DNA from 2 places in the Actimicrobium antarcticum genome. Region 1 is predicted to be linked to the other one. Evidence: predicted binding sites of a transcription regulator. Region 1 holds the regulator's gene; the other holds the start of a gene.
The links. The regulator FNR, encoded in region 1, switches genes on or off when oxygen is low (the NO sensors DNR and NnrR bind a similar motif). The targets are predictions, from matches to a motif close to TTGATNNNNATCAA.

Region 1 (7,160 bases):
ACGATCCTGCACCAGTGTTTTTCCCCTCTGCGAGAGAAAAAAATGACCACATTCAACGCTTCAGGCACTGCCGGATTCCTGGCATTTGCCCTGCTCGCCAGCCCGTTCGCCATGGCCGATGACACTGGCTGGTACGGCGGCCTCAATGCCGGCCAGTCCCGTGCAAAAATCGACGATCAACGTATCACCAGCGGTCTGCTGGGTAGCGGTTTTGCGACGTCATCGATTGTCGACGATAACCGTGGCACCGGCTTCAAGGTGTTCGGCGGATACCAGTTCAATAAAAACTTTGCACTCGAAGGCGGCTACTTCGATCTTGGCCGGTTCGGCTACACGGCCACGACCGTGCCGGCTGGAACGCTGAACGGCACGATCCGGCTCAAGGGCCTCAATCTCGATACCGTCGGCATCCTGCCCATCACCGAAAAACTGTCGGCCTTTGGCCGGGTCGGCGTGAACTATGCAGAAGCACGTGACAACTTCAACGGCACCGGTGCCGTCAACATCATCAATGCCTCGCCCAGCAAACGTGAAGCCAACATCAAGTTTGGCGTCGGCCTGCAATACGCCTTCACGGATGCGCTGAACATGCGTGTCGAGGCCGAGCGGTATCGGGTCAACGATGCCATTGGCAACCGTGGCGACATCGACATGGTGTCGGTCGGCCTGGTCTATCGCTTTGGCGACAAATCGCCAACACCGGTCGCACGCGCGCCGGAACCGGTTACGTACATGCCGCCGCCGGTGGCCGTCGTGACGCCGCCACCGATGCCTGCGCCGCCGCCGGCACCACGCAAAGTCAGCTTCTCGGCTGACTCGCTGTTTGCCTTCGACCGTGCCGACCTCACGCCAACCGGCAAGCAGAGCCTGGCCAGATTCGCGTCCGAGCTCAACGGCACCGACTACGATCAGATTCGGGTCACCGGTCACACCGATCGCATCGGTGCGCACGCCTACAACCTGAAACTGTCGTCACGTCGCGCCGATGCGGTCAAGGCCGAACTGGTGACTGCCGCTGGCATCCCGACCGGCAAAATCGTCACCGCTGGCGTCAATGGCGCGGAGCCTGTCACCAAGCCGGGTGACTGCGTCGGACAAAAAGTCAGCAAGGCACTGATCGCTTGCTTGCAACCGGATCGCCGGGTCGACGTTGAGGTGTCTGGCACACGCTGACGCCCCGGTAGCATCGTGTAACACGGTGCCTTGAATGATGACGGCCATGGATGCTTGCACCCATGGCCGTTTTTTCATGGAGAACAGAACCTCAGGATAATTGAGTGATGTCAAAACGTAACTTCTGCGTAAATTTGCCCGACCGCCGTGATACCTTCAGTACACATTAATTGAGACGAAGCAACAACGCAGTCATTGCTTCCAGATCAACCTTCACTCCTACACTCCCTTATGGTCAGTCTTCAGGATCCGAACCAGAATCATTTGCTGGCTGCCTTGCTGGATGCAGAATTCGACCGGCTGTCGCCGCACCTCGAACTGGTGCAGATGAAACTCGGCGACATCCTCTATGAATCGGGCGGCAAGCTCGAACACGTCTACTTTCCGACCTCGGCGATCATCTCGCTGCATTACCTGCTGGAAAACGGCAGCTCTTCCGAAATTGCCGGCGTCGGCAACGAAGGCGTGCTCGGGATCTCCTTGTTCATGGGAGGCAACACCACGCCCAGCCGCGCTGTGGTGCAAACCAGTGGCTATGGTTATCGGCTCAAGGCACATGTCCTGCTGGAAGAATTCAACCGCTCCGGCCAGGTGATGCATTTGTTGCTGCGTTACACCCAGGCGCTGATCACCCACATGTCGCAAACCGCGGTCTGCAACCGCCATCACACCGTCGAACAGCAATTGTGCCGATGGCTGCTGCTGACGCTGGACCGCCTCACCACCAATGAACTGACGATGACGCAGGAACTGATCGCCAACATGCTTGGCGTGCGTCGCGAAGGTGTCACGGAAGCCGCAGGCAGGTTGCAGGTGCAGCATCTGATCAGCTATCGGCGCGGCCACATCACGGTACTGAACCGTAACGGACTGGAATGTCAGGCCTGCGAATGCTACGGCGTGGTCAAAAAGGAGTTTGCACGCCTGTTGTCAGATGTCCAGCATCGGCAGGGACGCGAGAGCGCCCGGGTCTAAGTCCGGGTCCGCGTTTGAAAAGAGGGCAGCAAATCCCGCTCCGGATAGCGTTCAAGCACCACCAAGCGGTCAACTTTCATCAGATCATTCTTTCCAATCAGCACTGCCTTCGCCTCGACTGGGATTACAATACGTCGCCGCCCCGGCCTGACAGCATCTTGCCGGAAAAGCGCCGGTGCATTGGCTGGCATCCCGCTGCCCCCGAGACCTGTTTCCAGAAAGATCGCAATGCTCGACGTCTCCGAAGTCCGCAATGCCAGCATCCTCATCGTCGATGATGTCGACAGCAATATCGTCTTGCTGGAAACTGTCCTGCGCAATGTCGGCTACAACAACATCACCACCACCACGAATCCCCGCGCCGTCTGCGCGCTGCATCTGGCCCACCGGTATGACCTGATTTTGCTGGACCTGCAAATGCCGGACATGGATGGCTTCGAGGTCATGCAGGGGTTGCAGGAAATCGAGGTCGCCAGTTACCTGCCCGTGCTCGTCATCACTGCGCAACCGGGTCACAAGTTGCGTGCGCTGCAGGCCGGTGCCAAGGATTTTGTCAGCAAGCCGTTCGACCTGGTGGAAGTGCAAACCCGCATCCACAACATGATCGAAGTGCGCTTGCTATACCAGAAACTGGCGGATTACAACCGGGCGCTGGAGCAAACCGTGCTGGAACGTACCGCCGAATTGCGCGAGAGCGAAGCACGCTTCAGGAGCTTTACCGAGCTGTCGTCGGACTGGTACTGGGAGCAGGATGCCGAGGGCCAGTTCACGCGCGTGTCGGGTCCGGTATTCGATATGCTCGGCATTGAAAACGGTGCTCAGGCGGACGACACCATCGCGTCCGCCGACGGACGCTGGAATGCCGAAGAACGTGCCACGCTGGCCCACAATATCGCCAGCCGCCGACCGTTTCTGGACTTCGTCTATACCCGCCTCAAGAACGATGGCACCACCCAGTATCTGCAGGTCAGCGGCGAACCGATGTTTGATACCGCGTGCCGCTTCATCGGCTATCGCGGTATCGGCATGGATGTCACCGAGCGCATGCGCCTTGCCCGGGAATAATCCACAGTCCTAAACGTCGACATGTTAAAAACGTTGATGTAAAAAACCCTGCGACAACCCGTTCTGCCAAATGACCAATGGCCGGGGCTTTCGCTTGTCTGTAAAATCCTCCCATCCCCGACGCCGACACGCTGCATCACTGCCCTGCGGGCGCCGCCACTTCCCTCACCGACAATCTCCCCATGCACACAGAAAGCTTCATCCCCGGAAAAGACGCCTCGCTTGAGTCCACCATCCGCACGATGCAAAAGAAACTGGCCGAGCGCGGCTTCCATCTGGATGAATCGTCCTGGCTCAATCCGGTCGAAGCGATCTGGTCAGTGCACATGAAAGACCACGCATGCCCGATGCTGTTTTCGAATGGCAAAGGTGCGACCGAACTGGCGGCCCGCGCCAGTGCGCTGGGCGAGTTTTTCGAGCGGCTCGGCACGCATTATTTCTGGACCCATTTTTACCTCGGCGCGACCCGTGCCAACCGGCCTTTCGTGCACTATCCGCAAGAGCGCTGGTTCGCCCCGACCACCGACGGTCGCTGGCCTGCCGAACTGCTCAATGTCGAGCTGCAGGCGTTCTACAACCCCGACAGCGAGATCGACAGCCAGGTGCTGGTCGACCTGAACTCGGGCAATGTCGCACGCGGCATTTGTGCCCTGCCCTACACCCGTTTGCGCGACGGTGCGCCGACCTGGATTCCGGTCAATATCATCGGCAACCTGTACGTCAGCAACGGCATGGCCGCTGGTAACACGATGATGGAAGCGCGCAGCCAGGCACTGTCCGAAATCTTTGAACGCCACATCAAATACCGCATCATCAGCGAAGGCCTGTGCCTGCCGGAAGTGCCCGACGAGGTCATCGCCCGCTACCCCGGCATCGCTGCCGGCATCAAGGGCTTGCGCGAGGCCGGCTTCGGCATCCTGGTGCGCGACGCCTCGCTCGGTGGTCGCTATCCGGTCATGTGCGTGACGTTACTGCATCCCGGCGATCAGGGCTTGTTCGCCAGCTTTGGTGCGCATCCGCGTTTCGAGATCGCGCTGGAACGGGCACTGACCGAACTGCTGCAAGGACGCGCACTGGAATCGCTCGAAGGTTTTCCGGAACCCGGCTTCGATATGGATGAAATCACCGCAGTGGCCAACCTCGAAATCCACTTCGTCGATTCGAGCGGCGTGGTCAGCTGGAATTTTCTCGGCGACACGCCCGACTTCCCGTTCGCCGACTGGAACTTCAGCAACACCACCGAAGAAGACTACAACTGGCTATGCGACGCCGTGCATGCCGAGGGCAAGGACATGTACGTTGCCGACTTCAGCGAACAAGGCGCGTACAGCTGCCGCATCCTGGTGCCGGGCATGTCCGAAATCTATCCGGTCGAGGATCTGGAATGGGAGAACAATAGCGTCGGCAACGACATCCGGCCGGCACTGGTACGCCTCGATGCACTCGACGAGGAAGAATGCACCGAGCTGCTGGAATACCTGCAAACCTCGAACCTCAACGACGAACGGCCACTGTGGGAAATCCTCGGCCTGGCCATCCCGGTCGGCACGACCTGGAAAGAACTGCGCATCGGCGAACTGAAAACCCTGCTGGCACTGGCCATCGGTGACGAAGAAGCCACCCGCGAAGGCTGCGACTGGATTCATCAGTACAAGCAAATGAACCCGGCGCGCCGGCTGGTGTATCGCTGCATCGAAAGCCTGATGAACCTCGAACAGGTCGGCGACTACCGCCGCGCGCTGGTGCTGCTGTATGGCGCAGACACGGTCCGTCAGGCCGAGGCATTGCTGGATCGCAGCGAACGCTTCTTCGGATTGGTGACGCTGGGAGCGGACATGGAAGGCAGTGCGATGCACCAGACGCTGTTGGCGGCGTATGACAAGTTGTTTGCCGGTGCGGTTTAACTGAGCAGGCACGCATGGTCCCGATGAAGGGCCCGTGCGTGCGAGTATCGCTGCCGCAGCGTGATCCCATGGCGCAGCAATGCCGCAGGAAGCTGCAGGATAAATCCGTGCGACCGAACACTTCTGTGGTACACACAACCACATGCCCCAACCACTTACCTACATCGCCACGCCTGCGCAAACCATCAGCGCACTCAAAGCCAGTTGTGCCAACTGCAGCATGCACCAGCTCTGCCTGCCGATGGGTCTCGACGAAGGTGACATCAACCGTCTCGACCAGATCATCGGGCGCCGCCGGCGCATCTTGCGCGACGAGCGCCTTTACAAGATGGATGATCCGTTCCGCAACCTGTACGCGATCCGCTTCGGCCATTTCAAGACATTCCAGATCAATGCCGGTGGTGAAACGCACATCACCGGTTTCCAGATGGCGGGCGAGTTGCTGGGCATGGACGCCATCAGCGCTGACCGCCACCACTGCGATGCCGTCGCACTCGAAGACAGTGAAGTCTGCGAGATTCCGTTTAGCCGACTGGAAGAATTATTCGGCGAAATTCCGCGGCTGCTGCATCACTTCCACCGCATCATGAGCCAGGAAATCATGCGCGAGCAAAACGTCATGCTCCTGCTCGGGAACATGCGTGCAGAGCAGCGTTTTGCGGCGTTCCTGGTGAACCTGTCGTCGCGCTATGCGGCGCGTGGTTATTCGCCGACCAGCTTCCAGTTGCGCATGTCACGCGAAGACATCGGCAACTATCTGGGACTGACGATCGAAAGCATCAGCAGGCTGCTGTCGCGTTTCAAAAAGCAGGGCTGGATGGAAGTCGACAAGCGCGAGGTGCGCTTGCTCGATTCGACCATACTCAAGGCGCTGGCGGCGGGTACAGAGAATTGCACGCCGATGTAAATTGGCTGCCTTTGCGTAGGCGGCGCAGTTGACTTTCATGCCAGGCCGGTCTGGCGGATTCGACGGCACCGCCCTCGGCTGGCTATGTCACACCATCCACTCAAAACGGCGACGTCCGGTCATTCGGCACATGCGACAGGTAATACGTCAGCATGCTGGCGAGCGAACAGAACAACCAGAAAAAGAAGAACCCGATGGTGTAGCAGGCGGTCACCGGCAGGTCGGTGTCGAGTGTCAGCCGCAGTAACTCGACCGGATCGAACAGCGAAAAAAACAGCCCCGTCGCCGCAATCGCTGCCAGAAAAGCGGGCCATAGTATGGTCATCAAAAGTCGCAACATGGTCTCTTCTTTCTCAATCCGCCGCAGGCACATCGGCTTTGATGCTGACAGCCAGCTGCTCGGGCCATTTCCATTCGCCGTTCAGGCGCCAGTTGCGCTGCTCGCTTTCGATCAGCACTTGCCAGACCGCCCGATCCAGCATCGGTAGCGCGATACTGAACTGCCCGCGCGCGTCCAGCGGCGCGACCAGGTGGATATCTTTTTCCGGTAGCGTCGGATGATTCAGGCGCACGCGGACGTTGCCTGTCACTGGCCCGCTGAGGCCGACCACCTTGCCGGTGAGCTGGCCGCTGGCGACGTCGTAACGGCCGTTGAAGGACAGGCCGAGCGACGTCGCGATACGGTCACGACGCAGGTCCTGATTGATCGCCTTGCCCTGGTTGTAGTAGTCATCGACCACCAGCGCATCCTGGCGTGTCACCGCCAGCCAGATCGTGACCGAGCCGGCGATGATCACCAGGAACGGCCCCAGCATCAGCAGCCAGGGCCAGCGGTGGGTGTACCAGGGTGTGGTGTCGCGGGACGGTGCCGACTTGATTGCGTGTGATTGCATTGCGTACTCCAGTAAGTGTTCGAGATGCCAGGCTGCATACATTTCGGCCTGTTACTTTCCAACGTTTAATCCCGATCGTCTTCGTGCGGTACAAAGAACACCGCTTTTTCGGTGACTTCAATATCTGCACCATCCGTTGCTTTCAGAGTGAACTTGATCTTGTTCGAGCCGTGCTTGCCCTCGCCATGATCGACGCGCACCCGGACCGGCACAGCGCGTGCGCCGGTTCCTTCCATCACCAGG
Region 2 (7,160 bases), on a different contig from region 1:
CCTGATCATGGTGTTTGCATTCGCGCCGCTGGTGGCGTTTTTGCTGGGCGTGTCGAGCATCACTGTGCCGTGGGATACGCTGGTCACGTCGGTGGTGCTTTACATCGTGGTGCCGGTAATCATTGCGCAAGTGCTGCGCAAGCTGTTGCTGGCGCGCGGACAGGCCAGCTTCGATACGGTGATGGACAAGATCCAGCCGCTCTCGATCGCTGCGTTGCTGGCGACGCTGGTGTTGCTGTTTGCGTTCCAGGGCGATGCCATCCTGCGCCAGCCACTGGTGATCCTGTTGCTGGCCGTGCCGATCCTGATTCAGGTTTTGTTCACGTCATCGCTGGCGTACTGGCTCAACCGCAAGCTCGGTGAAAAGCATTCGGTGGCAGGCCCGTCGGCGCTGATCGGGGCATCGAACTTTTTCGAGCTGGCGGTCGCGGCGGCGATCAGCATTTTTGGCTTCGAGTCCGGTGCGGCGCTGGCGACCGTGGTCGGGGTTCTGATCGAGGTGCCGGTGATGCTGCTGGTGGTGTTTGTCGTCAACAATTCCAGGGACTGGTATGCGCGCGGCTGAGGTGGGTGACTGCGATGGTGCCGCAACAACGCTCAGTTAATTGTCCGAATCTGCCTTACCGCATACCCGACCCACAATGCCCCCAGTCCGATTCCGATCGCGGCGATCCCCCATCCGGTCCGTACCTGTGTTGCCAGCGAATAGGCATTGCAAAGGCGCAGATCCGTGGTGACGAAATAGCTGCCGAGCCAGGTCATCATCGAGACCAGATAGCCTACGAAAAACAATTGCAGCGCCGCCGGCGAACAGGCGAATGAATGCTGCAACAGCAGGCCGGCCAGAAACAGCGTGAGCAATTTCAACAGGTCGGCCGATGGCAACACGACTGCACGGTCTATCGCCAGCGGCAACATCCAGTAGGCGAGGATCACCAGCGCCGTGATGAAGCCGGTCAGGCCATAGCGATTCCACGGTGCCAGCCAGTGCAACGTGCGCCAGCGCGACATCGCCCGCATCACCAACCAGCCGGCAAGTACTAGCAGCGGCATCTGTACAGCCATATGCCAGACCATGCTTTGCTCGATCAGGAAACGCAGTGGTGCAAACGACAGCGCGATGGCCGTGACGGTGATGCTGATGGCGAACAGGATAGCCCTCACCGTGCTGCGTCCAGCGCGATGTCGAGTACCTGATCGATCGCGTCATAGCCGACGATGCGCACCAGCCGTCCGCGCCGGTCGATGATGTGCAGCGCGGCGTTGTGTTCGAACTCGCCCAGCGGCGCCGGTACGACCATGATGCCGAACGCATCCAGCAAACCGCGCCGGTCCTGCGCGGCAGCCAGCGTGACGACATCCCAGGCAACCGGGTTCATGCGCATGCGCGTCGCATACGCTTGCAAGGCGGCCGTGTCGTCATTGGCCGGATCAAAACTGACCGACAGCAAACCGATTTGTCCCTGCAAGCCGCGCTCAATGATCTGCTGCTGCAGGCGCTGATAGACCGCGCCGAGCGAGCTGCACACCGTCTGGCAACGGGTATAGATAAAGTCGACGATGCGGACCCGGCCGTCGCTGACCAGCAACTGGTTTAGCGACCCCGTACGCCCGAATTGGTCACGCAGCGCAAAATCCGGCAGCGGCTGCGGCGTGCGGGCGACCTGCCCGCGCCGCAGCGCTTCGGTCGTGAACGCATGCCCGCTATCGGTCGCCAGCAGGATCACGGTGATCCCGATCAGCAGTGCCGCGAGACTGGCCGCGAAGGTGTGCAGCAAGCCCGGGGCTGGCGTCTCAGGACGCCGATTTGAGTTCTGCGCCACCTTTGTACGGCTCGGTACGGTCTTTGGTCGCTTCGCGCTGGGCCTTGACGGTCTCTGCCGTGATCGGTGGGGCCTTGTTACCCCATTCGGCGCGTATGTACGTCATTACCGCCGCCAGTTCGGCATCACTCATGGATTGCCATGCCGGCATCGCGCCCTTGTAGACGACACCCTTGACCGTGATCTCGCCGTTGATGCCATGCAGCAGGATATGGGTCAGGATTTTTTCATCCTCGACCACCCATTCGGAGGCGACCAGCGGCGGGAACACGCCCGCCACACCCAATCCGGTGGCCTGGTGGCAGGCAGCGCACTTGCTGCCATATATCTGCTTGCCATCGACCTGCGACACCGCACCGGCAGTCAGAACCGGTGGCCGCAAGGTCTCGACCGTGCGCTGATCGCCATAGGCCGAATCCTCACCGGACGGCGTGCTGTAAATGTAGAACGCCCCCCACATCGCCATGGCACCGAGGAACATCACCAGAAACCAGGGAAGTGGCCGTACGCCCTCGTCCGGATCGGCATTTTCACGGCCGCGCTGTGCACTCGACACCGGGCGTTTTGGTTTGCTCATGGCTTTTCCTTCGCAGAAGGCGCAACTGCAACGGGTAGCGGCGGCAAGGCCGGATAGGTCCGATCCAGCGACACCAGATAGTCGACCAGAGCCAGCGCTTCAGGTTTGGCGACGACAACCTGGCCTGCCTTGGCGAAGCTCGGCGGCAGATTCACCACGGTTTCTCCCGCCTTTGCCGCACCCTGACGGACCTCGAACAGAAACGGATATGACGGCATGATCGAGCCCGGTGTGTAGGCGCGTGGCTGGTACAGATGACCGAGATGCCAGTCCTTGCTGGGCTGGCGTGCGCCGATATTGAGCAGGTCCGGGCCGGTACGCATGGTGCCCAGCAGATGCGGTGTGTCGTAGGCGTAATCGCCCGCCACCGACGCCCTGCCCCAGCCGCGCTTGGCGTCCGGCGCCTGCTTGATATCGCGTGGTTGCTGCGAATGGCAATACACGCATCCGTTGGCGATGTAGGTCTGACGACCCAGCCATTGCTGGTCGGTATACGGTTTGAGACCGGCTGGCGGTTTGACATTTTCCAGCAGCAGGTAGGGCAGCACCACCAGGATGCCGGTAGCACCACCAAGGATCACCATCGCGCCCACGATCAGGCGCAGCTCGTCCATTTCCCAGAAACTTTTTCCGGCGCTCATGCTGTGACTCCTTTGCCGGTCAGACGTGACAACAGCGAATTACTCAGCAATGCAGCACCAAGGCGCTTCGGACCGAACTTCCAGCCCATCGCAAAGAAGTGGGCCGCAAACACCAGATGCCCCAGCGTCATCAGTCCGCCACCGATCGAACGTGCTTCCAGATACGGTAACGTGATGGCGACCGATTGCATGAAGGTCGTGTTCTCGTCCAGCATGGCCAGTCCCTGCAACCAGCCACCGATGGAGAGCCAGATGAAGTAGATCGCAAAACCGATCAGCACCAGCCAGAAATGCAGCGAGATCAGTTTCGGATACGGCCATTCCCAGTTCATCACGCGCGGCATGATGAAATAGATCGAGCCAAACATGACCATCGAGAAAAATCCGTACAGCCCGAGGTGAGCATGGGCAATCGTGTAATGCGTGAAGTGGGTCACGGTGTTGACCGCACGCAGCGCTTCCAGCGAACCCTGGATCGATGCGGCGGTGTACATCATCGCGCCCAGCACGATGAAGCGCAGCGTTGGCGAATACGCCAGTGCCCTGAAATTACCCAGCACCGTCATGTGCTGATTGACCGCCACCGCGAACACCGGGATCGCCATCATCATGCTTTGCACGATCGAAATCGTGACCAGCCACGACGGTATCGGCCCACCGATCAGATGGTGTCCGCCGACCTGGCTGTAGAAAAACGCCAGCGACCAGAAACCCAGCAGCGACAGGTTGTACGAATGAATCGGCTTGCCGAGAACTTTCGGGATGAAGTAATACGATGCCGCCAGACCAATCGGCGTGAACCACAGTCCCAGCACGTTGTGCCCGAACCACCAGTTCATGGTCGCTTGCTGCACGCCAAAATGCAGGCCCGGCCAGTTAGCAATCAGGAACAGGATCGGGAACCACAGCAAGCCGGCGCCGATGTACCAGACCGAAACATACAGATGTTCGACCTTGCGTTGCAGCAGGGTCAGCCATAACGGGAAACCGACCAGCGCTCCGCCAACCACCAACAGGATATCGATCTTCCACGGATATTCCAGCCATTCGAGTCCATCGGAATACCCCATGCCAATCGCCACCGTACCGGCAAATACGCCAATGCTCCATAACGCGCCACCGATCAGGGCGTACTTGGCGCCGACCAGTTCGGTCTTGAGCAAGCGCGGAATCAGCCAGATCGCGACGCCCACACCGGCCAGTGAACACCAGCCATACGCCACCAGGTTCAAATGGATCGGCCGGATGCGTCCGAAGGTCAGCCATTCGTACTGCACCAGCCAGTCCGGCGCATGTAATTTGATCGAGGAAATCAGGCCGGCAAGGGATGCCAGCACCAGCCAGACCACGGCCAGTGTCAGGCAGACGCCCACCACCAGCGAGGTCGACTTGTCGGCACGGGCGCGGGACTCTTCCTCCTCCTCGGTCATGCGCTCGGCGACATTGCCCATGGCTTGTTGCAAGCCGCCCATCTGGGTCCTGGTGGCGGCCGGATCTTCCACCGTGCCAAGTTCGTTCTTGCCAAAAATTTCGGTCGCGGCGGCAACACCGTCGCCGAACAAGCCTTTCGACATCGACCAGATAAATATGAAGAGTGCTGCGATCGACAGCAGGAAGGTGCCCAGCAGAACGCTGACGGTGAAATCCATGGTCATCTTTTCCGGTTCGAGTTGCTTTGTTGAAGTTTGGCTAGTGGACAATCGCGCCCATCGGCATGCAATCGACAGGCTTGTTTGGTTCCACTGGCTGGATACTGGTACTTATTTTCTACGGCAAAATCCAATGGGGATCATAGGCGATTCCGACCGTTGATGTTAGTCCAACCGATAATCTTTGTGAGCGACGCTAGCGCTAGTCACTCAGCGGAATAAGCATCCAGTTATTAGTTAGCATGGGCTGCGTGAAAGGACCGTGTCTCAGTGCCATAAAAAACAAAAACTGGCTTGTCCGGCGGGCGCCCCCACCCGTGTTATGGTGACGCGCAACATGCAATCCAGCGCGACCGCCATGCAAAAATCCCTAGGCAATGCCAGCCTTGCCGGCCAGCGACTGCATCCACCACACACTGTTTCGGAGACCGCATGAATGCCTTCCAGGAATACTATCCAGAAAACGTCGCCCACTGCTTCGGTTGTGGCCGCCTCAATAGCGATGGTCATCAGATCAAGACATTCTGGGATGGCGACGAGACGGTCACCCATTTCCAGCCGCTGCCGTTCCATATGGCGATGCCCGGCTTTACCTACGGTGGCTTGATTGCCTCGCTGATCGATTGCCACAGCACCGGCACGGCCGCCGCTGCCATGTATCGCAGCGAAGACCGTGCCATGGACACCTTGCCGCCGTTTCGCTTTGTCACCGGTTCGTTGCGGGTCGATTATCTGAAGCCGACTCCGCTGGCGGCACTGCTGGAAATACGCGGCACCGTCAAGGAAATCAAGGGCCGCAAAGTCATCGTCACCACCACCGTGACGGCTGATGGCGTCATCACGGCGCGCGGCGAAGTCGTGGCCGTGCAGATGCCCGACAGCTTCGGGATCGCGATGCCGGCATGAGCACGCCCAACACGCCGGGCAACCCGTGGAACGAGCGCTACCGCGATGCCGGAGCAAGCTATCTGTTCGGCACCGAACCGAATCGTTTCCTGGCGGAGCGGGCCGCGCTGTTCGATGCAGACAGCAGCGCCCTGCTGGTGGCCGATGGCGAGGGCCGTAACTCGGTCTGGCTGGCGCAGCGCGGGCTGACTGTGACCGCGCTCGATATTGCGCCGATTGCGGTCGGGAAGGCAGCGCAACTGGCGGCACGCAATCAGGTTGCACTCAATTTGATCGTGGGCGACATGCTCGCGCCCGACTGGCCACCGGCCAGCCTGCATGGCACTTTCGACTGGGTCATCGGTATCTTTATCCAGTTTACGGGTGCCGAGATGCGCGCGCGCCAGTTTGCAGCGATGCAGCAACTGACCCGTCCGGGCGGCCGCATCCTGTTGCAGGGCTATACGCCGAAGCAGCTCGAGTATCGTACCGGCGGCCCGTCGGCACTCGAAAACCTGTACACGCCGGCGCTGCTGCAAGCCGCATTCACCGGCTGGACGATCGAGGAGCTGGTCGACTATGACGCCGAGTTGGTCGAAGGCGCAGCCCACCACGGCCCCTCCGCGCTGATCGGAATGATCGCCAGGAAACCGCTGACCATCCCGTGCTAAACGTCAGCATCGGCCCGCTGACGATACAGGTCAGCCATCTCTTGCTGGGACTGTCGCTGCTGGTCGCTGCCGGCGTCGGTCATCTGGTCGGGCGTACCGAGCGCGTCGGCATCGTCGATACGCTGAGCGGAATGTTGCTGGTCGCGCTGCTGGCGGCACGACTGGTGTTCGTGCTGATCTGGTTCGACCAGTACCGGCAAGCGCCGTGGTCGATCCTGGATATTCGCGATGGCGGATTCGAGCGCTGGACCGGCGTCGGTGTCGCTGTGTTGGTCGTTCTGTGGCGCAGCTGGCGCGTGCCACTTTTGCGCCGACCGCTGGCACTCGGAATGCTGGCTGGCGTGTTGGCCTGGAGCATGTCCGGTGCGCCGGGCATGTTAGGCATGACCAGCCAGGCGCCGCTGCCCACCGTGCCACTGACCACACTAGGCGGCACCGCCACCACGCTGGCCCGGCTGTCCGCTGGCAAGCCGATGGTGGTCAATTTGTGGGCCAGCTGGTGTCCGCCATGCCGGCGTGAAATGCCGGTGCTGTCGGCGGCCCAGCAGCGCGATGCCGGCGTGACGTTTGTCTTCGTCAACCAGGGCGAAAGTGCTGCGGTGGCCGCCAATTACCTGGCAGCGGAATCCTTCGTGCTGGCCAATGTCGTGCTCGATGGCGGCACGTTGCTGGGCAAGGCGATCGGTTCGTCGGCGTTGCCGACCACGCTGTTTTACGATGCCAGCGGACGTCTCGTCGATACCCATCTGGGCGCCCTGTCAGCGGCGTCGCTGTCGAGCAAACTGCAGCGCTTGCATGACAAGGATTTTTGAGCGGCATGCGCCCCAGGACGCCGGCTTTTTATTCAGGCATGCGCCTGCGCCCACGCCACGATGCCGGCCGCATCCATCGCACCAGCCTGGCGCGCCACTTCC

Region 2: ABD720_RS00605 (cbb3-type cytochrome c oxidase subunit I) is a predicted target of FNR. The motif match lies at 4,850-4,863, and genes of this name have one in related genera.

The regions. Positions count from the first base shown of each region.
Region 1 is NZ_BAAAZE010000005.1:111,401-118,560, reverse strand. Features, by position in the region: gene ABD720_RS03420 (outer membrane beta-barrel protein) at 43-1,173, shown strand; gene ABD720_RS03415 (Crp/Fnr family transcriptional regulator) at 1,405-2,148, shown strand; gene ABD720_RS03410 (response regulator) at 2,377-3,213, shown strand; gene ycaO (30S ribosomal protein S12 methylthiotransferase accessory factor YcaO) at 3,396-5,117, shown strand; gene fnr (fumarate/nitrate reduction transcriptional regulator Fnr) at 5,260-6,024, shown strand; gene ABD720_RS03395 (hypothetical protein) at 6,125-6,364, opposite strand; gene ABD720_RS03390 (FixH family protein) at 6,378-6,917, opposite strand; gene ccoG (cytochrome c oxidase accessory protein CcoG) at 6,983-7,160, opposite strand, start outside.
Region 2 is NZ_BAAAZE010000001.1:131,158-138,317, reverse strand. Features, by position in the region: gene arsB (ACR3 family arsenite efflux transporter) at 1-565, shown strand, start outside; gene ABD720_RS00625 (hypothetical protein) at 598-1,164, opposite strand; gene ABD720_RS00620 (SCO family protein) at 1,161-1,778, opposite strand; gene ABD720_RS00615 (c-type cytochrome) at 1,795-2,400, opposite strand; gene ABD720_RS00610 (cbb3-type cytochrome c oxidase subunit II) at 2,397-3,041, opposite strand; gene ABD720_RS00605 (cbb3-type cytochrome c oxidase subunit I) at 3,038-4,690, opposite strand; gene ABD720_RS00600 (PaaI family thioesterase) at 5,123-5,596, shown strand; gene ABD720_RS00595 (SAM-dependent methyltransferase) at 5,593-6,246, shown strand; gene ABD720_RS00590 (TlpA family protein disulfide reductase) at 6,240-7,058, shown strand; gene trxC (thioredoxin TrxC) at 7,091-7,160, opposite strand, start outside.